2 regions of the Oceanobacillus sp. CAU 1775 genome follow, and region 2 is predicted to be linked to the other one. Evidence: predicted binding sites of a transcription regulator. Region 2 holds the regulator's gene; the other holds the start of a gene.
What was found. The regulator LexA, encoded in region 2, represses DNA repair genes until DNA is damaged. The targets are predictions, from matches to a motif close to CGAACATATGTTCG.
Positions count from the first base shown of each region.

Region 1: the regulator LexA is predicted to act here: its motif matches at 11,236-11,249, upstream of uvrB (excinuclease ABC subunit UvrB).

Region 1 covers NZ_JBTLRO010000003.1:256,225-272,190, forward strand. Annotated here, with positions in the region: gene ACXYMZ_RS07400 (hypothetical protein) at 1-320, shown strand, start outside; gene ACXYMZ_RS07405 (FdhF/YdeP family oxidoreductase) at 446-2,797, shown strand; gene fdhD (formate dehydrogenase accessory sulfurtransferase FdhD) at 2,810-3,628, shown strand; gene moaD (molybdopterin converting factor subunit 1) at 3,656-3,889, shown strand; gene ACXYMZ_RS07420 (molybdenum cofactor guanylyltransferase) at 3,899-4,483, shown strand; gene ACXYMZ_RS07425 (MogA/MoaB family molybdenum cofactor biosynthesis protein) at 4,490-4,999, shown strand; gene moaC (cyclic pyranopterin monophosphate synthase MoaC) at 5,024-5,518, opposite strand; gene ACXYMZ_RS07435 (multicopper oxidase domain-containing protein) at 6,049-7,188, shown strand; gene ACXYMZ_RS07440 (right-handed parallel beta-helix repeat-containing protein) at 7,261-8,634, shown strand; gene ACXYMZ_RS07445 (nitrous oxide reductase accessory protein NosL) at 8,631-9,107, shown strand; gene ACXYMZ_RS07450 (ABC transporter permease subunit) at 9,148-10,125, shown strand; gene ACXYMZ_RS07455 (ABC transporter ATP-binding protein) at 10,126-10,860, shown strand; gene uvrB (excinuclease ABC subunit UvrB) at 11,324-13,306, shown strand; gene uvrA (excinuclease ABC subunit UvrA) at 13,315-15,966, shown strand, end outside.
Region 2 covers NZ_JBTLRO010000002.1:265,305-281,270, forward strand. Annotated here, with positions in the region: gene ACXYMZ_RS04570 (DUF2621 family protein) at 1-42, shown strand, start outside; gene ACXYMZ_RS04575 (CcdC family protein) at 114-596, opposite strand; gene ACXYMZ_RS04580 (response regulator) at 634-1,005, opposite strand; gene ACXYMZ_RS04585 (cytochrome c biogenesis CcdA family protein) at 1,076-1,780, opposite strand; gene ACXYMZ_RS04590 (YneF family protein) at 1,997-2,221, opposite strand; gene sirA (sporulation inhibitor of replication protein SirA) at 2,274-2,720, opposite strand; gene tkt (transketolase) at 2,910-4,910, opposite strand; gene ACXYMZ_RS04605 (DUF896 domain-containing protein) at 5,011-5,244, opposite strand; gene ACXYMZ_RS04610 (YneB family resolvase-like protein) at 5,358-6,011, opposite strand; gene lexA (transcriptional repressor LexA) at 6,302-6,925, shown strand; gene glnA (type I glutamate--ammonia ligase) at 7,235-8,569, opposite strand; gene ACXYMZ_RS04625 (methionine gamma-lyase family protein) at 8,601-9,848, opposite strand; gene hflX (GTPase HflX) at 9,854-11,092, opposite strand; gene ACXYMZ_RS04635 (AAA family ATPase) at 11,115-12,020, opposite strand; gene hfq (RNA chaperone Hfq) at 12,150-12,371, opposite strand; gene miaA (tRNA (adenosine(37)-N6)-dimethylallyltransferase MiaA) at 12,411-13,346, opposite strand; gene ACXYMZ_RS04650 (Dps family protein) at 13,636-14,088, opposite strand; gene mutL (DNA mismatch repair endonuclease MutL) at 14,412-15,966, opposite strand, start outside.

The sequences.
Region 1 (15,966 bases), on a different contig from region 2:
CCATTCGTCAAACGGAGAAACGTTCAAAAAAGATAAGACTCGCAAAGATCTCGAAGAAAATTTACCCGTTTCATCGCTATGTCGGTACGATTTCTCTTCTTTTCATTATTGCTCATGCTTGGGTTATTTTTGATACATATGGTTTTCAGCCATCAAGCTGGAAAATGCTGAGTGGCATTGCTGCTAGCTTCGTTTTACTGACCATGGTAATAAGTGGCTGGCTCAGACTATACCTCCCAAGCGGTCGTAAAAGGCGTATACATCTCTATACTGGTTTCACCCTGTTTTTCTTTATCGTCATCCACACCGTTCTTTTCTAGAACATGCACTTGAATCCGTTTACATTAGGTCATAATTGTACTAAAATTAAGATAAATCAATTATTACCAATATAAAGCAAGTGTAGAGCAATTCGACACTCTAACATATATGAGGAGGGTTACGATTGGGGAAGACAAAGCATAGTGGACCAATGAAGTTACCGACGAAACCAGACACAAGCTTATGGGTCAGTAAAGTTCCTTTTGGCTTAGGAAAAGTAAAACCACATCATATTCGTGATATGGGTAAAGTTGTTTGGGAAAATAAAGATAATCTTCCATATGCAAAGCGAATTCTAACGCAGGGGGTTTGTGATGGCTGTGCGTTAGGTGTTTCTGGATTAAAGGATCAGACATTGCAAGGGGTTCATCTTTGTACGACACGTTTAAATGTCCTTCGATTAAACACGATGCCAGCGATTAAGGAATCAGATCTTTTTCAAGATATTGATGAACTTCAAAAATTATCGAGTACAGAGTTGCGAAAGCTGGGCAGAATTCCATATCCATTGATTCGTGAGCCTGGTGATCGAAAGTTTCGGAGATTGTCATGGGATGAGGCAATGGATAGAGTTGCAGGTAAAATGAAAAAGCTCGATCCTAAACGTTTTGCCTTTTATTCAACATCAAGAGGTATCACAAATGAAGTCTATTATACTTTAGGAAAAGTAGCGCGTTTTTTAGGAACCAATAATATCGATAACGCGTCAAGAATTTGTCATTCACCATCGAAAACAGCTTTAACTCGCTCAATCGGAGTTGGCGCATCTACTTGTAATTATAAAGATTGGATTGGTACAGATGTCTTACTGTTTTGGGGATCTGTTGCTGCGAATAATCAGCCTGTATCAACGAAATATATGTATGCAGCGAAAAGGAAAGGTACTAAAATTATTATTATCAATCCATATCATGAACCGGCAATGGATGAGTATTGGGTTCCTTCCATTCCAGAATCTGCATTGTTTGGTACGAAGATTGCCGACGATGTGTATCAAGTCAATATTGGTGGAGATATCGCATTTATGCACGGTATTATCAAACATTGGTTTGAGATGGAAGAAGTTAATCCAGGCTCAGCATTAAATCATGCATTTATTGCAGAACATGTCAATGGGTTGGATGAACTTAGGGAAAAGGTAAAAAGTTATAATTGGGAGCAGCTAGAAGACTCTTCAGGAATAACGAAAGAGCGCATGTTAGAGCTGGCAGAGCTTTTGGCAAAATCAGATTCTGCGGTATTTGTTTGGTCAATGGGTCTAACCCAACACCGCTTTGGTACAGATAATATCTCTCAAGTTGCTAATCTTGCATTATTACAAGGGTTTTTAGGAAAAGAACATAGTGGCTTAATGCCAATTAGAGGGCATTCTGGTGTGCAAGGTTCAGGTGAAATGGGTGCAGATCCGTTTGTGCTGCCAGGCGGTGGAATGGACACGATAAACCGTGAACGTGTAGAGAAAATATGGGGTTTTGAAATACCAAAATGGCAGGGTGATATTGTTGGTGTGTCTTTAGAAAACGCCTTGCTTCCAGAAGAGCACGAAAGAAAACTATCTTTATATTATCTTTCAGGTGGGAACTTTTTAGAAACAATGCCAAATCCCGAATTTGTGAAACGTTGCTTGGAAAATATAGATGTTCGTGTGCATCAAGATATCATATTGAATACATCAACCTTAGCGGATGCAAAAGAAGCAGTAATTGTATTACCAGCAATGACGAGATATGAACAAGTCGGTGGTGGAACTTCAACTTCGACAGAAAGAATGGTCTATTTTTCTCCGGAAATTAAAGGACCTCGAATTGAAGAAGCGAGATGTGAATGGGAAATCTATGTTGATCTTGCTAGGCGGGTAAAGCCAGAAGAATTTGAGAAAGTAAATTTCTCGACCGCTGAACAGATTCGAGAAGAGATCGCGATTGCTAATCCTAATTACGATGGAATTCAACATTTAAAAAATAGAGGTGATGTTTTCCAATGGGGCGGAGCATGGCTTTGTGAAGATGGAATTTGCCCTACACCAGATGGAAAAGGTAATTTAATCACTGTAGAAATACCTGAATTACGGAAACCAGAAGGACAATTCTATGTAACTACTAGACGTGGCAAACAATTTAATTCGATGATTTATGCGGAAACCGATCCATTTAATGAGGCTGAACGTGATGATGTATTAATGAACGCAGAGGATGCAAAGGTTCATGACATTAATGAAGGTGATCCCATTGTCGTTTACAATCAATTTGGGATGCATAAAGGGAATGCTAAGTTTGTAGATATTCGTAAAGGTAATGTGGAACTTCATTGGCCAGAGGGGAATGTCGTTTTACCACAGGGTGTTTATGAAGAGCATGCAGGAATACCGGAATATAATACATCAGTCATTATTGAAAAGGCAGAAAGTTTTTATGCTCATAAGGATACCAAATATGCCGAAAAGCGAGTGGAAGAGTTAGAACTCGAGCCAAGTTGAGGAGGAATCCCAATGCGTAAGTTAGAGAATATGAAACTAGATACGATTCGGATTAAAGGAGAACATCAAGAAACAATGACATCGGAAATCGCTGCTGAGTTTCCTTTGACGATAATGGTTGATGGCAATGAATTTGCAACGATTGTTTGTTCACCAAATCATTTACAAGATCTCACGGTAGGCTTTCTTGCTGCAGAAGGTGTCATACGTACCTTTAAGGAAGTAAAGAAGATTCATATCGATGAGTATACTGGTTTTGCCCATGTTGAATTAGTGAATCCAGTTGAGCCAACAGGCTATGATCACTCGAGTCGTTTCATTGGTTCATGCTGCGGAAAAAGCAGACAGTTTTATTTCAAGAGTGATGCTCGGACGGCAAGGACAATTACAAGTAGGCTACAAATTTCAACATCTGAATGCTTACACTTAATGAAGGAACTAATGAATAACTCCACCGAATTTTCTCGGACTGGCGGTGTTCATAACGCTGCACTTGCCAATACAAATGAATTATTAATGGTACGAACAGATATTGGAAGACATAATACACTTGATAAAATCTTCGGTGCTATGTTACAGGAAAGAATTTCACCGAAAGACAAACTACTTGTCTTTAGTGGTCGAGTATCTTCTGAAGTACTATTAAAAGCATCTAAAATGGGGATTGGACTCATTCTGTCAAAATCTGCTTTAACCGATTTGGCCGTTGAACTTGCACTCGATTTAGGAATCACCATTATCGGTTTTGCAAGAAAAGATCAAATGACAATCTACACCTATCCCGAAAGAATTAGTGATATTGAATCAAATACACCAAAAAGTAGTGTGTAATTTTCATATATTCATAGGAGGACAACGATGATTAAAGTATTATTATTTGCAGAACTACAAGAGAAGGTTGGACAGAATGCACTTGACCTTACATTAAATAAAACAAATGTCAGCAATCTAAAATCCATTCTGGAAAAAGATTATCCAAACTTAAATTTACAAAAAGTAATGACAGCTGTTAATGAAGAATACGCCAATGACGAAGACGTAATTCAAGCAGGAGATACCGTTGCTTTTATTCCTCCAGTAAGTGGTGGTTGAGCATTAAATATGAAAAAAATAGCTGGAATTTTACTTGCTGGTGGTTATTCTAGACGATTCGGGAAACCAAAGGCATTTGTAAAAAAAGATGGAAAGTATTTTTTTCAATATTCCTTGGATGTACTGAATAAAATTGCTGATCCAGTCGTTATCGTGACCAATGAAAAGTTAGAAAGCTTATTTCGTGAGAAGACGACAGTTCCTATTTATAATGATATAGATTCATATAAAGGGAAAGGTCCTTTGGCAGGGATTTATACTGCAATGTCTATGGTAGAAGCAGAATGGTATGCAGTTGCTCCAGTAGACACGCCTTTTATTACAGAAGATATTTATATAGAGTTAATGAAGGAAATCAACGACGAGAATAAAGCGATCATTGCTGTTACAGATGAACATGAACAACCATTAATTGCCTTATATCATTATTCACTTAAAGAAGTTATCGAACAGTTATTAAAAGAAAATCGTTTATCCATAAAAGCACTCCTTAACCAAACACAAACAGCTTATAAATCCTTTACAGAACTAGATTCATTTATTAATATAAATCTACAAAGTGAGTATGAACGATATATAAATGATGGGAGTTAATTCGCCATGCATGATGAAGAATGGGATTTAGGGATAAAAAAGGTGAAGTGCGCAGTTTTGATCATTAGTGATACGAGAGATAAAGGTACGGATAAAAGCGGGAAGCTAATAAAAACTTACTTGAGAGAAAAAGATTATGAAGTTACCGCATATGAAATTGTTCCTGATGAACATGAGATTATTAAAGCAGCAGTAAAATTACTAGTAAAAAATCCAGATGTAGATGCGTTAATCTTAAGTGGCGGTACAGGAATTGCTGCTCGGGATGTAACGATTGAAGCTGTGAAGCCTTTATTTTCTAAAGAGATACCAGGGTTTGGCGAAATCTTTCGCATGTTAAGCTATCAAGAGGATATCGGTAGCAAAAGCATTCTATCACGAGCGATTGCTGGGACAATTAATCATCGTCTCGTTTTTGTAATTCCTGGTTCAACAGGCGCGGTAAAGCTTGCAATGGAAAAGTTAATTTTACCTGAATTAACACATGGTGTAAGAGAATTACAAAAAGATATTTAAAGAAAACAGGAAAACATGATTCAATTAGTTTTCCTGTTTTCTTTTGAAGTCTCCACTCTTCCCACCAGTTTTTTCTAAGAGATATGTTTCACAAATAATCATGCCTTTATCTACTGCTTTACACATATCATAAACGGTTAATGCTGTAACAGAAGCAGCCGTTAATGCCTCCATTTCAACTCCAGTACTTCCAACTGTTTTTACTTCCGCACGTATTTCTAATTCGTAGGTATTTTCTTTCTCTGCAACCCAATCAAAATGAATAGTAACACCACTAATTGGAATTGGATGACACATTGGTATAAGGTTAGCTGTTTGTTTGGCGGCCATAATTCCAGCAATCTGTGCAACTTGAAGAACATCGCCTTTTTTGTTTTTCTGTTCGATAATACTTTTATAGATTTCTTCATTTACTTTAACACCTGATTTGGCAATAGCTACCCTTGCAGTTTCTTGTTTCTCTGAGATATCAACCATTCTCGCTCGGCCTTGCTCATCAAAATGTGTAAACTTCCCCATGTTTATCATTCCTTTGTTTCATATTGTTCTTGCTTTCGTTTCCAGTGTATTATTTTAAATCTAAGCTATCAAGATTTGTGTTCGTATAGAGATCAACTTTTAAGTCATTTTTCTATTTTTAAGACGATTTTTCCCATAATTCTGAAGAAAATAAGTGAAGAATAATTTTATAAGACTTTTTGAGCATTGACGGGTCAATTTCTCACTACAATCATAGTAAAAACTACCTGATAAATTTGTGAAACTCATCACAAATTAATAACTTGGGAAAAGGACAAGTAAACACTATAATCATAGTGTTTACAATGCCTCATTCAGACATACTTTGTTCATAAACTAACATAAATTAGTGATGTAAATCACACTTAGGATCTTGGTTAGGATTTATACTAGAACCATAGATAAGATATAACAAACCATTCAGTCAGGCAGATAACATCAAGAGACCAAGTTATTGATTGGATGGGAGAAAGATAAATCCCTTATCTAATGTAAAATAACAAAAATAAACTTATGAGGTGAGGAAAATGATGAAGAAGAAGATGAATTTAGTTGCTGTTGGTTTAGTCGCTGGCGCTCTGTTGTTATCTGCTTGTGGTGATACGGCTGAAAATGGAAAAGTAAATGAAGAAAATGCTTCTGCAAATGCTGCAGCACCGAATAGTAGTTATAGTTTTGAAGTAGATCCTGTGGATTACACGCCGATTGAGCCTCACAAAGATTTAAACCAAGAACCTGTTCCAGTGAAAATGGAAAGAGTTGGCGAGAACGAAGTAAACATTGAAATGACAACACAAATTACTGACATTGAAATTGCTCCTGGTATTGAGTATAAAACTTGGAACTTTAACGGTGAAGCTCCTGGACCACTTCTAGTAGTTCAAGAGGGAGACTGGATTAACTTTACTTTACACAACCTAGATCCAGCAATTCCACATAGTATGGACTTCCACGCAGTGCATACAGATCCGACAATTGGATTTGCTGACGTGAAGCCAAACGAAACTGGAACATTCCGTTTCCAAGCTAGCTCTCCTGGTGTATTCATGTACCACTGTGCGACAGACCCAGTTCTATCACACATTGCTAACGGAATGCATGGTGCAATTATCGTAATGCCTAAAGATGGCTACCCTACAGATAATGAAGTTGACCGCGAGTTTGTAATCTTGCAAAACGAATGGTACAAATATAACGACTTAACGAACATGATGAATATGCCCCCACGTCAAGTAGTATTCTCTGCTAAAACGCTTGAATATCTAGATGACAACGAATTTGATGGCTATACTTTTGATGGTACGAATAGTAATGGTACAGTTACAGCTCTAACAGAAAACGATCCAGACACAGTTCTTTATGCAAAACCAGGTGAGAAGATTCGTATGTATATCAACAACCTTGGTCCTAATGAAGTAAGTTCATTCCACGTAATTGGTTCTATCATGGAAGATGTTTATCTAGATGGAAACCCGTACAACCACTTAGAAGGTATGCAGACAGTAATGCTTCCAGCAAGTGGTGGAGCAGTAGTAGAGTTTACTCTTAAAGAAGCAGGTTCATACTCTTTCGTAACACACCAATTTGACCACGTATCGAAAGGTGCGGTAGGAACAATTGTTGTAAACGAATCAGGTGGCCCTGAAGGCGGATCAATGATGAGTCATTAATATGAATAAATAACTCAAATATCCCCTTCTTAATCTCAAGTATTAAGAAGGGGTTATCTATGAGGTGATGAGATGAAAATGAAGGTTGGATTGGTATGGATATTCTTTTTCTTATTCATTCCTAGTATGGTTTTGGCAGATGGCGATGCAATCACAGTTACAGATACTAACTCTTTACACACAGCATTAGAACAAGCGGAGGATGGAGATACAATCCTTTTAGAAGATGGAGAGTATCATGGAAACTTTATTATTAAAGATTCGATTACGTTAATAGGAATAGACGATGAAGCTCATGTTATCGGGCCAGAATCTGGATATACAATAACAATTGAAGCAGATGATGTAGTTATTGAAAACTTAAATGTTCAAGGTGGGGGAACGGATGCAGCAGGTATCTTCTCTCGCGGGGACAGAAATGAAATAAAGAATAATCGCATCCATGATGTTTTCCACGGAGTCCTTGTTCGAGAAGGATATGGAAATATCATCACAGGAAATATTATCTCAAGTTGGGATGAACTAACTGGTAGTAAACGTTATGGTTATGCAATTTATGTCATTGAGGGTGACGGAGCAATTGTCACACATAACCAAACGTATAACACGCAGGATGGTGCTTGGATTTCCCATTCATCACTTGCACAAGTAAGTTATAACCGGTTTATTAATGCAAGATATGGTGTCCATACGATGTACTCGGATAATGTCGTCATCACACATAACGAAGTAAGAGGTAGTTATAACGGTGGCATGATCATGCAAAGTGAAAATATTATTATCAAATATAATTATTTCCACTTGAATACAACATCAGATGGATCAGGGATCTTTGGATATGATTTATTTGATTCAACGATTACTGGAAATATTATTCGTGGAAATGCGCGAGGTATTCGGTTAGGTTATGCACAGCGTAACGAAGTTTTTCGAAATGAAATTACTGAAAACGTTAGAGGAATTGAGTTAGGTAAAGGTGCAATAAATAATAAGTTTTACATGAATAATATGACGAAAAATACGCAACAAGTAGTTACGATTCCAGAGAACAAAAATGAATTTAACTTCTTGGGTGCTGGTAATTATTGGGATGATCAAGAAATATTAGACTTAGAAGATGATGGTTTAAATGATTTTGCTTATAAAAGTGGGGATGTATTCTATCAAATGATCGAAAGAGAACCATTCTTACAGATTTTCTTCGATAGTCCGACAGTGCGACTGTGGAATACAATTGAGCAATATACACACATTGAATCAGATACACATGTTATCGATGAGTTTTCACTTTCTGAACCAGTAGTAATCGAACAACAAATCGAAGTAATTATACCTGAAAACAAACAAATGGGCTTTACAAATCCAGTAATACTAATTCCATTATTTACATCTGTCATTGCAATTAGTTTGTTCACAATCTACTTAACAAGGAGGACGTACTTATGAGAAAGTTATTTCTATCAATTTTACTCATTGGATTAATAGGTATATTAGCTGCCTGCGGGGGGACATCGCATGAACCGGTAGATATTTCTATAGACACGGATCAGTGTTATACCTGTCATATGGGAATTGAAGATTTAGATTCAGCAACACAAGTTATTTTAGAAGATGGAACACCAAGAGTTTTTGATGATATTGGCTGTATGTTGGTTTATTTCCAAGAAACAGACGATGAAATAGCTGTTTCCTATGTTGTAGATCGTGGCTCTGGCGAGTGGATTGATATGGCAGATGCATATTTCGTACATGATGAGACGATTCAGACGCCAATGAGTTATGGATTTATTGCTTTTGATTCAGAAGAAGCAGCAACGGCACATGGCAGCGGTGAAGTTATTTCAACAGATGCGTTAAAAGATATTAATGTAAGCGAATTAGAAGATTGGTACCGTGGACATTCTGACGGTCACCATTAAATTGTAAAAAAAGTGATATATTTGCTTAGGAGGGCTGACAATGAAGCTATCCATGTTTCAGTCGATGTTAAAAATGGAAATCCGAGTATTATTGCGAAGTAAGTGGTTATTGAGCTTGTTCGTCCTGTTTATTGGACTATCCTTTTTACTATACTTCTATGGGATTGAATCAGCTAAAAGTACAGCAATACCAGTAGTAGAAAATAAAGGAACAGTTGGTGGCTATGAGTTTTCAGTAGGTGAATTAGATCCAGCATACTTCGGTTTAGAAGAGATTGTCGATGATTCATCCGTCTATAATGCCGATGGAAGTTTATCAGAAATGACACTTACGAATGCATATAGTCGTTCCATTGCAATGTTAATTAACCTAGCACTCTGGATTGTTCCAATTATCTGTCTGATATTAGGGACGAACTCCATCGTTGCTGACAAAGAAGAAGGTCGATTCTCTTTATACCGAACATATAAAATGTCTAATGGATATTATTTAGTCAGTAAATATTTCTCTATTGTGATTACTTTAATGATTTCACTAGGAATGTCATACGGGATATTCGGTATTATCTTGTATTTCATGGGAGCCTTACAAGATGCCGCAATGTTTGGAGCTTTCCTTGCGCTAAACCTATTTATCATCTTCGTATTCTCTGGGCTAGCAATTATGATTGGTTCGTACGCAGTTACACGGATGCAAGGTTTATCACTCGCATTATTTGCTTGGAGTTTCCTCGTATTTATTTACGAGTTTGTTATCTTTTCGATTGTGGATTTCATTCCACATGGACAAAAGTTATCCACATTATTCATATTAATCTTGGCAAATCCTGTAGAGTCCATTCGTGTATGGGCAATTAACCAACTAGGTGCAAATTATATATTCGGATCACAATATTTAATTATTAATGAATGGGGAGCAAGTGGTCAACTAAATATTTATTTCTTCTTATCATTAGCACTTATTATGTTAATATCGCTAGTCGTCTCTGTTTTTGTACTAAAAAGGAGAGTGGCATAAATGGGAAACGAAACGATTGCTCTAAAAATAACTGGCGTATCGAAACGTTACGGTAAGAAAGAAGTATTGCAGCCAACTGACATTGGAATTAAGAAGGGAAAATGTGTCGTTATCTGTGGTGGTAACGGTGCTGGAAAAAGTACGTTAATCAAAATCGTAACTGGTATTGAAAAGGCCACAAGCGGTAAGGTTCAATTTAATACCGAATCCAAAAAAGAGTTTGCATATATGCCTGACCATATGAACTTTCATACGGAACTAACTCCAGTGGAGGTGCTTGATTATTATGCATCCTTCATAGGTGCTAAAAAAGAAAAGATTTCTGAAGTTTTAAAGGTTGTTGGGTTGTGGGAACATCGTAATCGTAAAGTAGGGTCCTTCTCTAAAGGGATGACTCAGCGAGTAAACTTAGCACAAACACTTTTAGCAGATGTGGATATTTACATTCTGGATGAACCAACAAATGGTCTTGATCCATATTGGGTAATCCAGTTTAAACTGATATTACAAGATTTAATAGCAAAAGGTAAAACAGTAATTCTATCTAGTCATATCATGCGAGACGTCGTGGAGATTTGTGATGAAATTGTTATTCTCTTTGCAGGAGAAATACGTACTGCCGGAACGCTAGAAGAAATCTATGCAGAGACAGGCTGCTCTACACTTGAAGAAGTTTTCCTATCTATGGTAGATGAGGATCTAGAATCTAAAGATGAATTGGAAGTAGCGAATTGATTTTATATAAGGATAGATCTAATCGATAAGCATAAGACCTTAATTTTAGTTAGAAGGTGTTATGCTTTTTAGTTTGGGTAAATATATAAATACAGTGCTATTCATTTTCAATTCTTTTAAGAGGAAAAACCCGCTTCGGAAATACACTACGCTTTCCGCGGACGGCTGGTGAGCTTCCTCGCACGCTATGCGCGCTCCGGGATCTCACCGTTGCCTTGCTTCCCGCAGGAGTCTTCGTATATTTCCGAAGCTGATTTAGTCTTCTCCATTATTAATGGGCAAATCTCTATAATAGCGTGTTTTTAAATAAACTATTAAAACGCCTGGTACGATTGACTTTGTTTAATTTTTTGTCACAATGGGCAAAATGAATATCGAATATGCGTTCGTTTTTCTTAAGTTATTTTTCTATATGTGTTAAAATAATAAAGAGTTATTTTAGTTAGGAACGGAGGCAATGCTTGTGGAAAATAAGTTTGAGTTAGTATCACATTATCAGCCAGCCGGTGATCAGCCCAAGGCAATTGATGAACTCGTCCAAAAGGTTCTAGATGGTCAACACCATCAGACATTGCTAGGTGCTACTGGGACGGGTAAAACGTTCACCGTATCGAATGTTATTCAAGAAATTAATCGACCGACACTTGTCATTGCTCATAATAAAACATTAGCAGGACAATTATATAGTGAGTTTAAAGAATTCTTTCCAAATAATGCAGTAGAGTATTTCGTCAGCTACTATGATTATTATCAACCAGAAGCTTATGTACCTTCTACAGATACATTCATTGAGAAAGATGCAAGTATAAATGATGAGATTGATAAATTAAGACATTCAGCAACATCTGCTTTATTTGAACGTAGAGATGTTCTTGTTGTTGCAAGTGTTTCTTGTATATATGGTTTAGGTAATCCCGAAGAATATCGAAGTCAGGTACTTTCGCTACGGATGGGAATGGAAAAGGATCGAGATCAACTTCTTCGTGACCTTGTTGATATTCAATATGCACGTAATGATATTGATTTTCAAAGAGGTACTTTTCGTGTGCGAGGAGATTCTATAGAAATTATTCCAGCATCAAGAGAAGAACGTTGTCTCCGAGTTGAATTTTTCGGCGATGAGATTGACAGAATTCGTGAAGTTGATGCGTTAACTGGAGAAATTATCGGTGACCGTGAGCATATAGCAATTTTCCCAGCTTCCCACTTCGTTACTGGGGAAGAAAAGATGAAAATTGCCATTAAAAATATCGAAAAAGAACTGGAAGAAAGATTAAAAGAATTTCAAGCAGAAAATAAATTATTAGAAGCACAACGTATCGAACAACGAACAAATTACGATTTAGAAATGATGCGTGAGATGGGCTTTTGTTCAGGGATTGAAAACTATTCACGCCATCTGACGCTAAGAGAATCAGGAGCAACACCTTACACACTATTGGACTTTTTCCCTGAAGATTATCTTATTGTTGTTGATGAGTCTCATGTTACATTACCGCAAATCCGTGGAATGTATAATGGAGATAAAGCTAGAAAACAAGTCCTAGTCGACCATGGTTTTCGTTTGCCATCTGCACTTGACAACCGTCCATTACAATTTGAAGAATTTGAAAAGAAATCAAATCAATTAATATATATTTCAGCTACGCCTGGTCCGTATGAACTTGAACATACGCCAGATATGACGGAGCAAATCATTCGACCAACAGGGTTACTTGACCCTGAAATAGAAATACGGCCAATTGAAGGACAAATCGATGATTTAATTGAAGAAATTAATAAACGTACAGAAAGAAATGAACGCGTGCTAGTAACCACGCTTACGAAAAAAATGTCTGAGGACCTCACAGATTATTTAAAAGAGTTAGGAATGAAGGTTTCTTATTTACACTCTGAAATTAAAACACTTGAACGAATTGAAATTATTCGAGACTTACGTTTAGGAAAATATGATGTACTAATTGGGATTAACCTTCTAAGGGAAGGTCTTGATCTTCCTGAAGTGTCGTTAGTAGTTATTTTAGACGCAGATAAAGAAGGCTTCTTACGTTCCGAACGATCACTCATCCAAACGATGGGGCGTGCAGCACGTAACGAACAAGGTAGAGTTATTATGTATGCTGATCGAATAACCGATTCCATGCAAAAAGCGATCGATGAAACAACTCGTCGTCGTAAAATACAAATGGAATACAATGAGAAACATAATATTACACCAACTACGATTAAGAAAGAAATTCGTGACATTATTCAAGCAACTGTTGCTGCCGAGGATTCGGAAGCTTATGAGAAGAAAATTACGAGCTTCTCACAAGTTACGAAGAAAAATCGCCCGCAAGTTATTGAACAGCTTGAAAAAGAAATGCGAGAAGCTGCGAAATCACTTGATTTTGAAAAAGCGGCAGAGTTACGAGATATTGTTTTCGAACTTAAAGCGGGAGGATGAACTTCTATATGAAATCAAAGGAAATAGTTGTACAAGGTGCTAGAGAGCATAATTTAAAAAGTGTAGATGTCACGATACCTAAAAATAAATTAGTCGTCGTAACTGGACTTTCCGGATCTGGAAAGTCTTCTCTAGCATTTGACACGATATATGCGGAAGGGCAGAGAAGATATGTTGAATCTCTATCAGCCTACGCAAGGCAATTTTTAGGACAAACAAATAAACCAGATGTTGATTTAATTGAAGGATTATCACCAGCAATTGCAATTGACCAAAAAACAACGAGTAATAACCCAAGATCAACGGTTGCAACAGTAACCGAAATATATGATTATTTACGCCTTTTATACGCAAGGGTCGGGCGTGCGATTTGCCCGATTCATGAAATAGAAATTAGTTCACAAACGGTTCAACAAATGGTTGACCGTGTGATGGAATATCCAGAAAGAACAAGAATGCAGATTTTAGCGCCAGTAGTTTCTGGGAAACGTGGCGAGCATGTTAAAGTTATTGAAAAGCTTCGTCAGGAAGGATATGTTCGTCTTCGTGTGGATGGTGAAATGCTTGAAATAAGTGATGATATTGAATTAGAAAAAAATAAAAAGCATTCGATAGAAGTAGTTATCGATCGAATTGTTGTTAAATCTAATATCGAATCAAGACTTGCAGACTCCTTAGAGTCAGGACTGAGATTAGGAGATGGCAGAGTTATCATTGATGTCATTGGAGATGAAGAAGTTATCTTTAGTGAAAACCATTCTTGTCCGATCTGTGGTTTCTCTATCGGTGAAATTGAACCGCGATTATTCTCTTTCAACAGTCCGTTCGGTGCTTGTCCTACATGTGATGGACTTGGTACAAAGCTTGAAGTAGATTATGATCTCGTCATTCCCGATTGGGATTTAACGTTAAATGAACATGCAATCCTTCCATGGAAACCAATTAGCTCACAATATTACCCGCAGCTCTTAAAGAGTGTTTGTGAGCATTTTGATATCGACATGGATATTCCGGTAAAAGATATACCGAAGAAACAAATGGATATCATTTTATATGGAAGTGGAAAAGAAAAAATTCGTTTTTATTTTAAGAATGACTTTGGAAAAGTTAGAGATGTCATGATTGCATTTGAAGGTGTAATCCCGAACATCGACCGTAGATATCATGAGACATCATCTGACTTTACAAGGGAAACACTAGAAAAATATATGGCAGTGAATAACTGTAAAACATGTAAAGGCCACCGTTTGAAAAAAGAAGCTTTATCTGTATTAGTTAACGGAAAACATTTGAGTTTAATTACAGAGCTATCAGTAACAGATGCACTTGTCTTCATCCGTAACTTAGAACTGACAGAAAAAGAACAGCAAATAGCAAGATTAGTATTAAGAGAAATCGATAACCGTTTAGAGTTTTTAAATAATGTGGGCCTTGATTATTTAACTCTCTCTAGAGTAGCTGGAACACTTTCTGGTGGAGAAGCACAAAGAATCCGTTTAGCAACCCAAATTGGTTCAGCACTAACAGGTGTTTTATACGTTTTAGATGAGCCGTCAATTGGACTTCATCAACGCGATAACGATAAATTGATTGCGTCTTTAAAAAACATGCGTGATATGGACAACACATTAATCGTTGTAGAACATGACGAAGATACAATGCTTGCAGCTGATTGGTTAATTGATATTGGCCCAGGAGCAGGCGAGCATGGTGGAGAAATTGTAGCAAGTGATACACCTGAAAATGTAATGAAAAACGATAAGTCACTTACAGGAAAGTATCTGTCAGGCAAGGAATTCATTCCAGTACCTACAAAAAGAAAAAAAGCTGATGGAAGATATATCGAAATCATCGGTGCAGAAGAAAACAACCTGAAAAAAGTAAATGCTAAAATTCCGATTGGTATTATGACAGCAGTAACAGGTGTTTCTGGTTCTGGAAAAAGTACACTGGTTAATGAAGTTTTATATAAAGCTTTAGCAGTAAAAATTAATCGAGCAAGACTACAAAAACCAGGAAAACATAAAGAAATTAAAGGAATCGAGCACATCGATAAGATTATTGAAATCGATCAATCACCAATTGGACGAACACCACGTTCAAACCCTGCGACGTATACAGGGGTCTTTGATGATGTTCGTGATGTGTTTGCTTCTACAAATGAAGCCAAAGTGCGTGGTTATCTAAAAGGAAGATTTAGTTTCAACGTTAAAGGTGGACGATGTGAAGCTTGTCGTGGAGATGGAATCATCAAAATAGAAATGCACTTTTTACCTGATGTTTATGTTCCATGTGAAGTATGTCATGGAAAACGTTATAACCGTGAGACATTAGAAGTAAAGTATAAAGGGAAGAGTATTGCAGATATTTTAGAAATGCGTATTGAAGAAGCATTAGAATTCTTCTCACCTATTCCAAAGATTAAGCGTAAAATTCAAACGTTAGCAGATGTTGGGTTGGGTTATGTAAAACTTGGCCAACCTGCTACAACATTATCTGGTGGAGAAGCACAGCGTGTAAAACTTGCAAGTGAACTGCATAAACGCTCAAATGGAAAATCTATTTATATTTTAGATGAACCAACAACTGGTTTACATTCACATGATATTCGCAGATTACTTGAAGTACTTCACCGTCTCGTTGAGAATGGTGATACGGTA
Region 2 (15,966 bases):
CGAGAAAACTGGCAGGAAATTTATAAAAAAGTGAGAGAATAATTCTCTTATAAATTAAAAATGGGTCTAATCACTAAGTTTTAGTGATTGGACCCTTTTTTTTATTACGCTAATTATGTCCCAGCCTTTTCTAAAGTCATGCTTTTTCTTAGCTCTGTAAATTTATAAAGCATTACTAGTCTCCATGTAAGAATCATCCCAAATGCAAGGATAAAGAACATGCCACTAGTCTCCCCTAGAGAAATATGCGCGCCCACAATCAGTTTTAAAATTAGACGGACTGCTAACAAGCCAAATAAAATAAAAGGAAATGCTTTTGATGGGTTTAAATAAATCTCTCCATCACGTATTTCAAATTTGGAAATTTTAATAAGTATAATTGAAAATATAATACCAACAACAAATGACTCGATCACTTGGAGCCAAGAAATTTGAAATACTGGAAAAATAAACATCAACGCACCTGTACTCATAAATACTGGCGGCAATATAATTTTTTTAACAGTCGCTGGTCTTCTAGCCATCTTCATTCGGAAGAAAATCATCGCTGTAGCCATTACTACCGCTACCACCATGCTTGCAATACCCCATACCATGTTCAAATCACTCTCTCAAATCTATTCCATTTCTTGCCTATAATGTAATTCGGTCTAGAATACGATTTAAAGTCTCTAATACTTTCTTTTCGTTAAAAGGTTTCACAATAAAGTCTTTTGCTCCAGCTTCGATTGCCTCAACGACAACATTCTTTTGTCCGACAGCAGAACAAACGACGATACTTGCATTTTCATCAATTTTCTTTATTTCCCTTATAGCATCTATACCGTTCATTACAGGCATTGTAATATCCATTGTTACAATGTCTGGTCTATGTTCTTTATAGAGTTCGATAGCCTCTTCTCCATTTTCGGCCTCAGCAACTACCTCAAAGTCCCCATTTTCAAGAATAGAACTTAGCATTACTCGCAAAAACTTTGCGTCATCGACTATTAGCACTTTCGCCATTTTATTCCCCCCAGTACACTAAGTACATCTCTTTCTCTTTGATTCACTTAGCCAAAATTCCCCTACAACTTTAAAATCCATAGAAACCAAATAATCCAGCAAGATAAGATGTGAATGCAGTCATCCAGTCAAAGAATAATGCAATCCCCATTAGGATCATCACATACCCACCAAATTTAACGATTTTCTGACTATGTTTCTTGATCCACTTAAGTTTACCAATAAAGAACGCCATTAATAAGAACGGAATAGCAAAGCCAAGGATATAAGCAATCATCATAACCATACCTGTTTCCGGATTAGATACTGCTAATGAAAGTACAATTGCTAATATTGGCCCTGTACAAGGTGTCCAACCTAATGAAAAAGCGAGTCCAATTAATGCTGAACCAAGATAACCCGCTGGTCTATTTTTAAATTGAATCTTTCTGTCTTTCATTAAGAAATTAAAATTCAGTACTCCAACTATTACAAGTCCAAAGAAGATAATTAAGATGGCTCCCACTTGTCGGATGATATCTTGATACGTTAATAAGAATGAAGAAAATGCAGTTGTGTAAAAGCCTAGCATTATAAATACACTAGAAAACCCAATTAAAAAGAAAATAGTATGCAAAATTGCTTTGCGATTTAATTTTGTATTTTCATCATTTATTTCACTAATACTCATGCCCGTTATGTAAGATAAGAAAACTGGATACAACGGAAGAACACATGGAGAGACAAAAGATAAGAAGCCAGCTCCAAAAGCTAGAAATATATTTATTTCAGACATTATAATCCCCCTATGAAAGTAGTTTCACTTCATTTTAACAATAAATGGTGGGTCTATGTCTTTTTATTTATGACAAAAGGACAACACTTTCTACCATTTTCAAGTTATACATACAGTATATAGAAAATAAAAAGTGTTGTCCTTTTAAATGCTTTTGAAAACGCATAGTGAAAGTCCTTTACTATAAATAGTTTTGGACTTTTAATGGTAAATTATTTAATTCTTTTCGTTCTGATTATTCATTGCACGCATCATTTGATTGATTTTCTTTTGGCTCGGTTTTTGACCCATTTGCATCATCAATGTACGAAGCATTTGCTCATTAATTGGTGGATTTTTCTTTAAATAACTCATCATATATCTTCTTGCAATAAAGAAACCAAGAGCAATTCCTGCTATTAAAGCTCCTATTGCAATTAATACTACCCAAATTGTGCCCATACTCTGACTTTCCTCCTTCACGACTCTCTCTAAACAGTATATAAAAGAACGTCTAAGAATACAATATTTGTTTAATTTCTAAATAATTATTTTTATCTAAAGTTAACCAACCGTAGTCTTTTATTGTATTATTCACAACAAAAAAATGTAAAGGCAATCGACGGAGCATAGGAAATAAGAACTCCTCTGCTTCCTCTATTGAGTCACACGAGAACTCTAAATGTCGTTCGTCTTTATAAATCGATAAATGACCATTATTCCTATACATTTTTAAATAATTATCACGCTTGTCCCAATCAATTCCTTCATTTGTATATTGTAGACTTGAGGAAATTAAATCGAGTGTGAGTGGCTCTGTGATAAAATTATACTGTAGCTGTAGATAAGAAGGCTTACGGTTTTCCTTAAATTCCTTTAAAAAACGATATAGAATGCCTGTTTTATAATAGTAATGTGTAACAATTTCAGATCTAATACAGAAAACAGAATACGTATACATGAACTCACTCCTTTATCGTTCAATTATACGCAATGTCAAAAGAATATATTGTCATATTTTGAGATAAAAAATCACTAGTTTTGTCACATTAGCAATTATTATATACTTCATTAAAATATATTAGGCAGTTCAACGAAGAACTGCCTAATATAAAGCATTTTTAAAATTATATATGACTTGTTGAGAAAATTAATTATTAACTAGTTCTTCTAACTTTTTAACAACGTTTTCTACAGTAAAGCCATATTCTTCGACAACTTTTTCACCTGGTGCTGAAGCTCCAAATCGATCAATCGCAAGTATTGCACCTTCATCACCTGTGTATCGATCCCAGCCAAAGGATGCTCCCATTTCAATAGCTAAGCGCTTTTTAACTGATTTAGGAATGACACTTTCTCTGTAAGCTGCGTCTTGTTTTTCGAATCGATCCCAAGAAGGCATACTAACAACAGAGACGTCAATTCCTTTCTCTTTTAATTTCACCTGAGCTTGTGTAGCTAGTTGAACTTCACTTCCAGTAGCAAGTAACAGAGCATCTGGAGTTTCTTTTTCTGCTTTGCTTATTGTATAAGCCCCTCTTTTAACACCTTCATATGCAGCTGTTTTCGTACCTGCTAATGTCGGTAGGTTCTGTCTAGTTAAGACAAGTGCAGTTGGTTCTTCACTTGACTCTAAAGCTAATCTCCAAGCAGCACTTGTTTCGTTAGCATCTGCTGGTCTGATAATGGATAGACCCGGGAAGGCGCGTAAAGCTGCTAAATGTTCAACTGGCTCATGTGTCGGACCATCTTCTCCAACAGCAATAGAATCATGTGTGAATACATAGGTTACAGGCATTCTCATAATAGAAGCTAGGCGAATCGATGGACGTAAGTAATCACTAAATACGAAGAACGTTCCTCCATATACTTTTAATCCTCCATGTAGTGCCATACCATTTAGTGCTGCTCCCATTGCATGTTCACGTACACCAAACCAAATATTTCTACCACTATAATCTGCTTTAGTAAAATCTGCCTCATCATCGATAAGCGTTTTATTTGATCCAGCTAAGTCTGCACTACCTCCAATGAAGTTAGGGACAGATTTAGCAATCGCATTAAGGACTTCTCCTGAAGATGCACGTGTTGCTAAAGAGCTACCCTCTTCAAAACTTGGTAATGATTTCTCCCAATCAACAGGAAGCTCGCCATTTATTGCGCGTTTTAGTTCAGCTGATTCTTCAGGGTATTGTTCTTCAAATTGACTAAACATTTTATTCCAGTCAGCTTCTAATCCTTCAGCTTTTACTTGAATTTTCTCCTGAAAGTCTTGATAAACTTCTTCTGGTACATGAAATTCTTCATGCTCCCATTTGTAGTATTCTTTCGTCAAACCAACTTCTTCTGTTCCTAATGGTGCACCATGAGAATCAGATTTAGCTGATTTATTAGGTGAACCATAACCAATTATAGTTTTAATTTCAATTAACGTTGGTTGGTCAGTGTTTGCTTGAGCCTCTTTAATAGCTGAGCGAATTTCTTCTAAGTTATTTCCATCTTCTACACGGATAACTTGCCATCCGTATGCTTTAAAACGTTGCTCTGTATTTTCAGAGAATGAACGGTCTAAATCTCCATCTAAAGAAATATCATTCGAGTCGTAGAGAGCAATTAATTTACCCAAACCTAAATGTCCAGCTAATGATGCTGCTTCATGAGAAATACCTTCCATTAAATCACCATCACTTACAAGTGCATATGTGTAGTGATCAACAATATTAAAATTAGGTTTGTTATATTTCGCGCTTAAATGTGCTTCTGCCATTGCCATACCAACAGACATAGCAATTCCTTGGCCGAGCGGACCTGTTGTCGCTTCTACCCCATCTGTATGATGTACTTCTGGGTGACCTGGAGTTCTTGAATCCCATTGGCGGAAATTTTTAATATCCTCCATTGTTACATCATAACCAGATAAGTGTAATAAACTATAGAGTAGCATGGATCCGTGACCTGCAGAAAGCACGAAACGATCTCTATTAAACCACTTAGAATTTTTAGGATTGTGATTCATGAAATCTGTCCACAATGCATAAGCCATTGGAGCAGCCCCCATAGGTAATCCTGGATGTCCTGAATTTGCTTTTTCAATTGCATCGATTGATAATGTACGAATTGTATTCACTGATAGTTGTTCAATTGTTGACATGTAAATCTCCTTTCATTAACCCTTAAATATGTAACTACCTTCATTCTATAATGAACATGCGTTCTTCACAAGCGCAAGTATAGAAGGAAGGTAGTTTTGTTTAATGCTTTTTATTACGTTCTTGTAAATCTTTCACTTTCTGAGGTGTTACATCATTTCCGAGTGGATCAATTACTGTCATCGTTTTAAATTGATTCGTAAAAGAGCTACGAATATTACCAAGGTATTCCTCACGTAATCTTTTTTGTTCTATTTTTTCTTCTTCTGTTAATCCGTCATTTTTCGCTTTATTTGCCAATTCATTTATACGAGTAAGTTTCTCTTTTGCTAACATTAATATACCTCCTTTAATCATAAATCTTTTATTAGTATACCTGTACCCTTTGGATAATATAATATTCTAAAACCAAAAAAGACAAGAAATAAATCTTGTCTTCTATCTTACAACTAGCGAATCTCATTCTCAAGTATTTGGTACTCTTGGTAACGCCTGTGTATGGTAGCTTTAGATACATTATATCCGAGTCCATTTAATGTTGTAGCTATCTCATGAAAGGTTAATCCTTTTTCTCTTAATTGTATAATTTCTTGAAGTGGAACTTCTGCGCGCTTACGACCTGGTGCTTTATCTATATTCTTAAGATTTGCTTCTGGTCGATAACCTGCTTGCACTGCTTTTTTCATCCCACGTTTAATTTTCATATTTTGAATTTTACGTTGATATTCTTCTACGATCCCAACAATTTGTAAAACCATTGAATCCGAATCAGAAAGCTCTAACTCTCCGTTATGCATTAACGTATAAATCTTGATGCCTAATTTTTGTAGTTGATGGAATAAAGCGATTTTAGTGTTCCCTCTGCCTAGTCTAGTTTCATCTTGTATTAATAATCCATCTGCTTTTTCCTGTGAAAAATACGCAAGCATTTCAAAAATTCCTTCTCGTTCAATGTCAAAGCCACTTTGTTGTTCTTCAATACACTTCACAATCTTAAAATCTTGTGAGTTAGCAAATTCCGTTAATTCGAGACGCTGTCTTGAAAGAGAGGTTTCTTGTTCTTTTTTATCTGTACTCACTCTGCAATAGATGATTACTCTCAATTTATTAATCTCCTTTTATACTAATTTCCACTAGTAATTAAAGAGAAGTATAAAAATACTAGCATTAGACCGAATGCAACAAAATAAAATAGATCTTCTTTTGAATATTTTTTTAATAGTTTATTAAACATATGAATGCCCCCTTAGAAATAAAAGAACCTTTGTTCCTACGAACATAGTATCTCACGAACATACGGTCTTGTCAACTACTTTTAGAACGAATGTTTGCATATTATGGATAGAGATGGTAAACTATGTTTAATAAATCCTATGTGAGAGGTGTTTCAAGCATGACAAAATTATCAAAAAGGCAACAGATGATATTAGATTTTATAAAAAATGAAGTAAAAGCTAAAGGATACCCACCATCAGTTCGTGAAATTGCTGTAGCTGTTGGTCTTGCATCAAGCTCAACTGTACACGGTCATTTGGAACGACTCGAAGTGAAAGGGTTTATTAGACGTGATCCTACGAAACCAAGAGCGATAGAAATTCTTGACCCTACAGGGGAATCAAACATTCCAAAAGATCAAGCAAGATATGCACCTGTTATTGGAAAAGTAACTGCTGGTCTACCAATTACAGCAGTGGAGAATATAGAAGAGTTCGTGCCAATTCCTAGTTCAAGTTCAAATCCTGATGATAATCTATTTGTATTGATCATTGATGGTGAAAGTATGATAGAAGCAGGTATTCTCGATGGGGATATGGTTATTGTTAAACAACAAAGCACTGCGGACAACGGAGATATCGTAGTAGCGATGACAGAAGAAAACGAAGCGACGGTTAAACGTTTCTTTAAAGAAAAGGATTCCATTAGATTACAACCAGAAAACGCCACAATGGATCCACTATTCTTTGATAATGTCTCTATCCTAGGAAAAGTAATAGGATTATATAGACATATAAAATAATGGCTATGGTAAAGTTTGCAATTGATACTTCAGCAATTAAAAAAAGAAGCAGTAAATGAGCTTCGGAAATATACGAAGACTCCTGCGAGATGGAAAGCAACGGTGAGACCCCGCAAGTCGCCTGCGACTGAGGAGGCTCACCAGCCGCCTAAGGATGCGCGTAGTATATTTCCGAAGCGGGTTTTTACTCCTAACAACAGAATGGTTAATGAATTTATTCCCATACATATTCTTATAAGCGAGCTATTATAAACGAAACAAAAAATCTGCTACTTTATTTAAAAGTAACAGATTTTTTTAATTTAATTATTAGTATGATGTTAAATATTGTTCTCTTTCCCATGGATGTACCGTATTATTGAACATCTCCCACTCCATTTGCTTAGCACGCATGAAATGATGGTATAAGTGACTTCCTACAGCTTCAATAATAATTGAATCATTTTCTAACTCTTGAAGAGCCTCTTTTAGATTCGATGGTAAATCCCTTACTCCATTTTCATATCTTTCTTTACTTGTCATTTCAAAAATATTACGATCAACAGCCTCTGGAGCTACTTTTTCATTTTCAATCCCATCTAAACCAGCGGCTAATAACACAGACAATGCCAAATAAGGATTAGATGCAGGATCGACACTTCGAACTTCTACTCTCGTACTCAATCCTCTTGAGGTAGGAACTCTAAGTAATGGCGTTCTATTCGACGCTGACCAAGCAATATAAGATGGAGCTTCAAATCCTGGTACCAAACGTTTATAAGAGTTAATAATAGGATTTGTAATCGCAGTAAACCCACTAGCATGTTCTAAAATACCTGCGATAAATTGAAAGGCGTCTTTGCTTAAATTAATTTCATCTGATTCATCAAAAAAGACATTATTGCCATCTTTAAATAGTGACATGTTCACATGCATCCCAGAACCGTTTACACCATATAAAGGTTTCGGCATAAATGTTGCATGTAAATTATGTTGTCTTGCTATAGTTTTCACGACTAATTTAAATGTTTGGATATCATCCGCGTGTTTTAAGGCATCCGAATACTTAAAGTCTATTTCATGTTGACCAGGCGCACCTTCATGGTGGGATGCTTCAATCTCAAAGCCCATTTCTTCCAATTCTAGTACAATATCTCTCCGGCAACTTTCTCCTAAATCTGTAGGTGCTAAATCAAAGTATCCACCATAATCATTTAACTCAAGAATTGGCTCGCCTTTTTCATTTAGCTTGAAGAGAAAGAATTCTGGTTCTGTACCAATATTGAAAGTATCATATCCAAGTTTCTCCATCTTTTTTAGGTTTCTTTTTAAAGTATTACGAGGACAGCCTAGAAATGGAGTTCCATCTGGATTGTGTATGTCACAGATAAATCTAGCTACCTTACCTTTATTAGATGTCCATGGAAAAACGACAAATGAATCATAATCAGGGTATAAAAACATATCTGATTCTTCTATTTTTACAAACCCCTCAATTGCTGATCCGTCGAACATCATTTTATTATCTAATGCTTTATCAAGTTGACTCAGAGGTATCTCGACGTTTTTAATCGTACCCATCATATCTGTGAACTGTAACCGAATAAATCTTACGTTTTCTTCTTCAATTTTTTGTTTTATCATTTCTTTCGTTATTTTACTCATGTTATTAATCCCCTCCAAAAATTACTATACCCTACTTAATGGAGAGATAACCCTTTTGTTCAATAGTTTTTACAGCCTCTATAATTGCTATTTTCACATGAGCATAAGTTAATCCACCTTGAACATACGCAGTGTAGGGCGCTCTAATAGGTCCATCCGCAGATAGTTCAATACTTGAACCTTGAATAAATGTACCAGCTGCCATAATTACTTCACCTTCATATCCAGGCATTTCACTTGGATATGGGCTTACATAAGAATTAACCGGTGAACTTGCTTGTATGGATTGACAGAAGGCAATCATTTGTTCTGCTTTATCAAATGTAACTGTCTGTATTAAGTCTGTTCGCTTCATTTGATAATCAGGAGTGGTAGTTAGTCCAACTAATTCTAAAAACCGCGAAGTAAATATTGCGCCCTTCAATGCCTCGCCAACAACATGTGGTGCTAAGAAGAATCCTTGGAATAATTCTTGCAACATATTTAATGTAGCTCCACTCTCTTTGCCAAGACCAGGTGCTGTAAGTCTGTTTGCGCACTGTTCAATTAAATCTTGTCGACCAACAATATATCCTCCAGATCGCACAATTCCTCCACCTGGATTTTTTATTAATGAGCCTGCCATTAAGTCCACTCCAACATGAGTAGGTTCCTTTGTTTCTACAAATTCACCATAGCAGTTGTCCACAAATACGATAACATCCGATTTTATTTCTTTAACAAATTGAACCATTTCTTCAATTTCATCAACAGTAAAAGATGGACGATTATCATAGCCTTTTGAACGCTGAATACCGATAACTTTTGTTTTCTCTGTTATTGCTTCTTTGATTCCTTGATAATCTATAGCTCCACCTTCGAGAAGTGATACGTGTTGATAATCAATTTGAAAGTCACGCAACGAACCTGCAGTCCGCTCTCCTCTTATCCCGATAACTTCTTCCAATGTATCATAAGGCTTACCAGTTATATAAATTAACTCATCACCTGGACGAAGCACACCAAATAATGCAGTTGAAATCGCATGCGTACCAGAAACAAGTTGTGGACGAACTAAAGCATCTTCCGCACCAAAGACATCTTTATAAACACTTTCTAATGCATCTCGTCCCATATCATCGTATCCATAACCAGTAGTTGAATTAAAATGGCTATCACTTACTCTATTTGCAATAAATGCTTCGAGTACGCTTTTTTGATTTATTTCTACGATCGTATTAATGTCGTTTTTAATTTCTGCAATATCTTTTTCTGTTTGGTTTATTAATTGCTCTAACATGAAAATTATGACCCCTTTGTAATTTTGTTCAATAGATCTTCACTTTGAATATATCCTTTTAGAATATACTTATTGTTCTCTTCATCGAATTCTTTTTCTTCTATAAGTGATTCTCTTTCAATTAAATTTATAATTTTCCCTTGATCTGCATCTAGATGAAGTGTAAAAGGACTCCACTCCTTCTTCAGAACTTCTTCTATTTTTTCCACTGTTAGTTGTAAATCGTCTTCTTCGTATGCACTAATTAGTAAGTTGGGAAAATGTGATGGGAAAAATGGTTCCTGAATCAAATCTTTTTTATTATAAATATATAGAGTTGGAATATTGTGAGCATCTAATTCCTCAAGTAATTTCTTAACTGTTTGCTGATGTTGTTCTTGATCTATATGGGAACCGTCAACAACATGGAGCAAAAAGTCTGCCTCTGTTACTTCTTCCAATGTCGAACGGAAAGCAGCAATTAAAGATGTAGGTAAATCTTGTAAGAAACCAACCGTATCTGTAATTAAAGCTTCAAATCCAGAAGGCATTTTAACTTTTCTTGTTAAAGGATCCAATGTAGCGAATAACTTATCTTCTTCAAGTGAATCACTATCTGTCAAACGATTAAACAAAGTCGACTTCCCAGCGTTTGTATAGCCGACAATTGCAATTTGAAAAACATTATTATCTCTTCTTCGTTTACGGTACTGTTCTCTTTGTTTTACAATTAGTTGTAATCTCTTTTTAATGTCAAAGATACGTCCACGAATGTGACGTCTGTCGGTTTCAAGTTTCGTTTCCCCAGGTCCTCTTGTTCCAATACCAGCTCCAAGTCTTGATAATTCTATACCTTGTCCCCTTAATCTTGGTAATACGTATTCTAATTGAGCAAGCTCAACTTGGAGTTTACCTTCTTTTGTACGCGCACGTTGTGCAAATATATCTAAAATCAATTGACTGCGGTCTATAATTCTAACTCCTAAAGCTTTATTTAAATTACGCAACTGACCAGCAGACAACTCATCATTAGATATAACCAAATCAATTTCATTTTCTTCAATTTCATCTTTTATTTCTTGCAATTTTCCTTCACCAATATATGTAGCTGGATGAATAGAATTACGATTCTGTGTAAATATCGCTTCTACACTTCCTCCAGCTGTTTGACTTAAAGAAATCAATTCATCCAAGGATGTCTGAAAACGTTCATCTAATTGGTCTGGTTTTTTTACTGCTACTACTATTATCTTCTCTTCTGCCATGAAATACCTCCATTAGTATCATTTAATCATTTAGTTTAAAATCTTCTGCACTAAGATTGATTATATCTTCTGGTTGAAACTTTTCATTTTGTACCAACCGGTAAGCTTGCTGCCGTATTGCTTTTTCAACTATATTTCTTACTAAACGAGCATTCGAGAAATTCCTGTCGTTTATATTTTTCAGAAGGATAATCTTAAGCCTTTCCTCTGCAGCTTTTGTTAAATAGTATTCCCTATCTTTTACCATTTGCTTTGTGATTTTCATTAATTCATCAATTTTATAATTGGAAAAATCAAGAATAAAAGGGAACCGTGATTTAAGCCCTGGATTGATTCTTAAAAATTTTTCCATTTCATATGGATAACCTGCAAGGATCAAAATAAAATCATTATGGTGATCTTCCATGTGTTTTACCAATGTATCAATGGCTTCCTTACCAAAGTCTTTTTCGCCACCACGTGCTAGAGAATAAGCTTCATCTATGAATAGTATACCACCCATTGCCTTTTGAATTACAGCTCGAGTCTTTTGAGCAGTGGATCCGATATATTCACCTACAATATCTGCACGTTCTATTTCTGTAAAATGCCCTTTAGACAAAATACCTAATTCAACATATAACTTGGCAAGCTGTCTTGCAACAGAAGTCTTCCCTGTACCTGGATTACCCTTAAATAGCATGTGCAATACTTGTTTATTTGTAGAAAACCCTAACTCACTTCGTTTCTCATTAATTATATAAGTAGCATAAACTTGTTTTACAGTTTCCTTTATTTCGTCCATGCCAATAAAGGGAGCAAAAGTTTCCTCAATCTTTAAAAAGTGTCGATTAACATGCTTGTCGATAGAATTAGGATTCGGAGGTGCTTTCTCTTGTAAAATGATATTTATTCTTCCTTTTGCGTTCAAATTAATCGCTGAATCCACCGTTACCACTCCTTTGTCATGACAGTATACGTAATACTCATAGACTTGTGACAAATGCCTAGTGATTGATGGATTAAAAGCAGAAAGAAACGGATGCTAGTATGCATCCGTTCCCTTATCTAAAACTAATTATGCTTCTAAATTAACATTCTTTACTGGTGCGAATGTTGATATTGCATGTTTAAAAATCAATTGTTGTTTACCTTCTGTTTCGAGTAAAACTGTGAAGTTATCGAAAGCTTTAACAACACCCCTTAATTGAAAGCCATTCGTTAGAAAAACCGTGACCGAAATGTGGTTCTTCCTTAATTGATTTAAATACTGCTCTTGAATGTTTGCATTTTGCGCCATAGAACTTCCTCCTCTTTTCTCTCTATACTAATCTTAATTCTACTTCATTTTTAATATTCCTGCTATTTTTTGAATAATCATTGTAAACTTTTTATTTTTGCTTGCAGGTGTAACAGAATACCAGTCGATTTCTAGACGATTTCTGAACCATGTAAATTGCCTTTTTGCGAACCTTCTAGAATTGCGTTTAAGTAGCTCGACTGCATCTTCTAATTCTACTTTTCCTTCAAGATAAGGAATGATCTCTTTGTAGCCAATTGCGCGCATCGCCTGTGTGTGTTTATACCCTTTATTACATAAGGACTTTACTTCGTCAATTAACCCCTGATGAAGCATTAAATCAACGCGTTTATTTATCCGTTTGTATAATTCTTCACGTTCCATCGTTAAGCCAATAAAAATCACATTATACGGTGAATCAATCTGTTGTTCTTTTTCCCAATCGGTTTTTGTCTTTCCAGTTGATTGATAGATTTCTATTGCGCGAATCACACGACGGTAATTATTTGGATGAATTTTCGCCGCTTGTTCTGGATCAATCAATTGAAGGCGCTCGTATATTTTTTCTAATCCTAATTCTTCAAGCTCTTCTTCTAGTTGTTTTGTTATTTCTTCATCTTTTTTTATATCTGGAAAGTTATAGTCATATAGCGCTGATTGGATATATAAACCACTTCCCCCAACAATAATGGGGATGCGCCCTTTCTCAGAGATTTCTTCTACCAATTTTTGCACTTGGAGTTTGAAGTCTGCTACTGTATATTCTTCATCTGGATCCTTTATGTCTAAAAGATGGTGCGGAATTCCCTGCATCTCTTCGGGCAAAATTTTTGCAGACCCAATATTCATCCCTCTATAAACTTGCACAGAATCACCATTGATAATTTCACCATTAATTTCTTTTGCAAGTTCTATACTTAGCTCTGTTTTTCCCACTGCTGTTGGTCCCACAATAGCAATTACAGTTTTTTTCATCCTATTTCCCCTAATTATATTTATTAATTTCCTGCTTGATAGAAAACTATAGAATTTATACTTTGTGGATAATTCTTTGCATAAAGGTTAGCCACGTCCGGCTCCAGCGCTAAAGCGACTATCAAACTTCGTACTTCTTCAATCGATAAGTCAACATCGGCTCGTCCCTCACCGTGTTTCCTTTATCTCAAAAGAATAGGGAAGTTCAACTAAAATCGCGACATCCCGTCGCAACGTTGAACCACCCCACGTCCTGTGGGGCGCAGTTTGTACGTCGCTGAACGGGCGCTTACGCCTTTGAGCCTTGATAGTTTTCTAACATCCATTTTTTATTTTCTATTTTTTTAAGATGTGCTATCAAAATATCATTTGAAAGGCTGTTTGATACTTCAATTGTTAAAGGTAAGCCGACCTGCGAAATTTCTACAGATAATTTATTTAAATCACTAGAAAGCTGGGAAATCATTTCTTCCTCTGTATCATCCGCATTTGCTTCCTCTAAAGTTCCTTGCTTCAAATACATGCTCATGGTAGCTAGTGGTTTCCCACCAACAACCATAATATGTTCTGCTAACTCATCAAGATTTCCTTGAAATTCTTCATAAAACTCTTCGAAAATCTCATGTAATTGAAAGAATTGATGTCCTTTAACATACCAGTGGTACCGATGTAATTTCACATATAAAATAAAATAATTTGATAGCAATTGATTCATAAATTTTATCAATTCTTGGTTTTGCATGAAATTCACCTCATTGTTTTTAATTAGAAAGAAGCTATAGAATATGGACTTTGTGAATAACTCTTTACGTGAAGCAGAGCCACGTCCGGCTCCAGCGCTAAAGCGGCGATCAAACTTCGCACTCCTCCAATCAATAAGTCAACATCGGCTCGTACCTCGCCGTGTTTCCTTTATCTCACTGTGGCTAGGAAGTTCAACTAAGAGCGCCACATCACGTGGCAACGTTGAACCACCCCACGTCCTATGGGGCGCAGTTTGTACGTCGCTGAACGGGCGTTTGCGCCTTTGTTCTTAGCGTTGCACAATCAAATACAATTTATACCTTACATAATGCGTTTGAACATCTTTTCTAATTCGTAGGTTGTTAAGTGAACAATAATTGGTCGACCGTGTGGACAAGTAAATGGGTCTTGTGTTGCTCGTAAATCTTCAATGAGTCGAAACATTTCTTCTTCTGTCAAATAATGATTTGCTTTAATTGATCGTTTACAGGACATCATGATTGCTGCTTCTTCCCTAATTGCTTCAATATTAACTTTTTCATCATGCATTACTTGTTCAACCATCTCTCGAATCACTTCTTCTTCAAAGCCTTTCGGAAACCAATTCGGATAGGAACGAATAATATATGTCTTAAAGCCAAAAGGTTCAAAGAATAGTCCAACTTCTTCTAATCTGTCTTTATAATTCTCTATAAACAGCGCCTCTTGGTTTGAAAATTCAAATGTTAATGGTATCAAAAGTTCTTGAGACTCTTTAACAGGTCTCCCTAACTTTTCTTTAAAGAATTCATATTTAATCCGCTCCTGAGCGGCATGTTGGTCAATCATATATAAACCATTTTCATTTTGGCCTAATATATAGGTGCCTTGGAGCTGACCAATAGGATAAATCGTTGGAACTCTTTTCAAAGGCTCAACCGGGTCTACCGTTTCTCCTGACAAACTCTCAATCGGGGCCAGTGTTTCATTTATTGATTCAACATGCTCAGTCGGTTCATATCGTTTTGTTGAACTTTCAGACCTACTAAAATAATTAGGCTCTGAATAAGATGGTTGACTCGTATTTTGATTGAGTGTATTTTCAGTGCTATTGTATTTACTTGTTGATGGGAAATCAAAACTTTCTTGTGTGGTGTCAATCTTCGGTCGCTTCTCTTTATGTTCCACTTCCGGGATTAAAGTCTGTTCTCGAAACGCCTTCTTAATTGTTTCTCTGACAACTTCAAACAGCTCTTTATCCTTACTAAAGCGAACTTCTAATTTAGTTGGATGTACGTTTACATCCACTAGAATTGGATCCATATCGATTTTCAACACAACAATTGGAAACTTTCCAATTGGAAGAAGTGTATGGTAACCATCAGTTATTGCTTTTGTTAATGGAAAACTCCTTATATATCTACCGTTGATAATAGTTGATATAAAGTTTCTTGAAGCTCGCGTTACCTCAGGTTTGGCAATGAGACCTTCCACTTTAAAGTCTAAAGATTCATAGGAAACAGGAATCATTTTCTTCGCAACGGACATTCCATAAATATGCGAAATAACTTGTAATAAGTCTCCAGTCCCAGAGGTTTTGAACAGTGTTCGTCCATTATGTACTGCTTCAAAACGAATCTCTGGATGTGAAAGCGCTAATCGGTTTAAGAGATCGGTTATATGACCTAGTTCCGTATGAAGACTCTTCATATATTTCAATCTAGCTGGAGTATTATAAAAAAGTTGATTAACGGTAATTTCCGTCCCTTTTCTTGCATCACTTTTTTTCTTATCAATTATTTTCCCATCTTCTAAGTTTAGTGTGATGCCAGCACCTTCCCCAGTCGATGTTTTTAATGTTAGCTTGCTTACAGCCGCAATACTTGCCAGAGCTTCT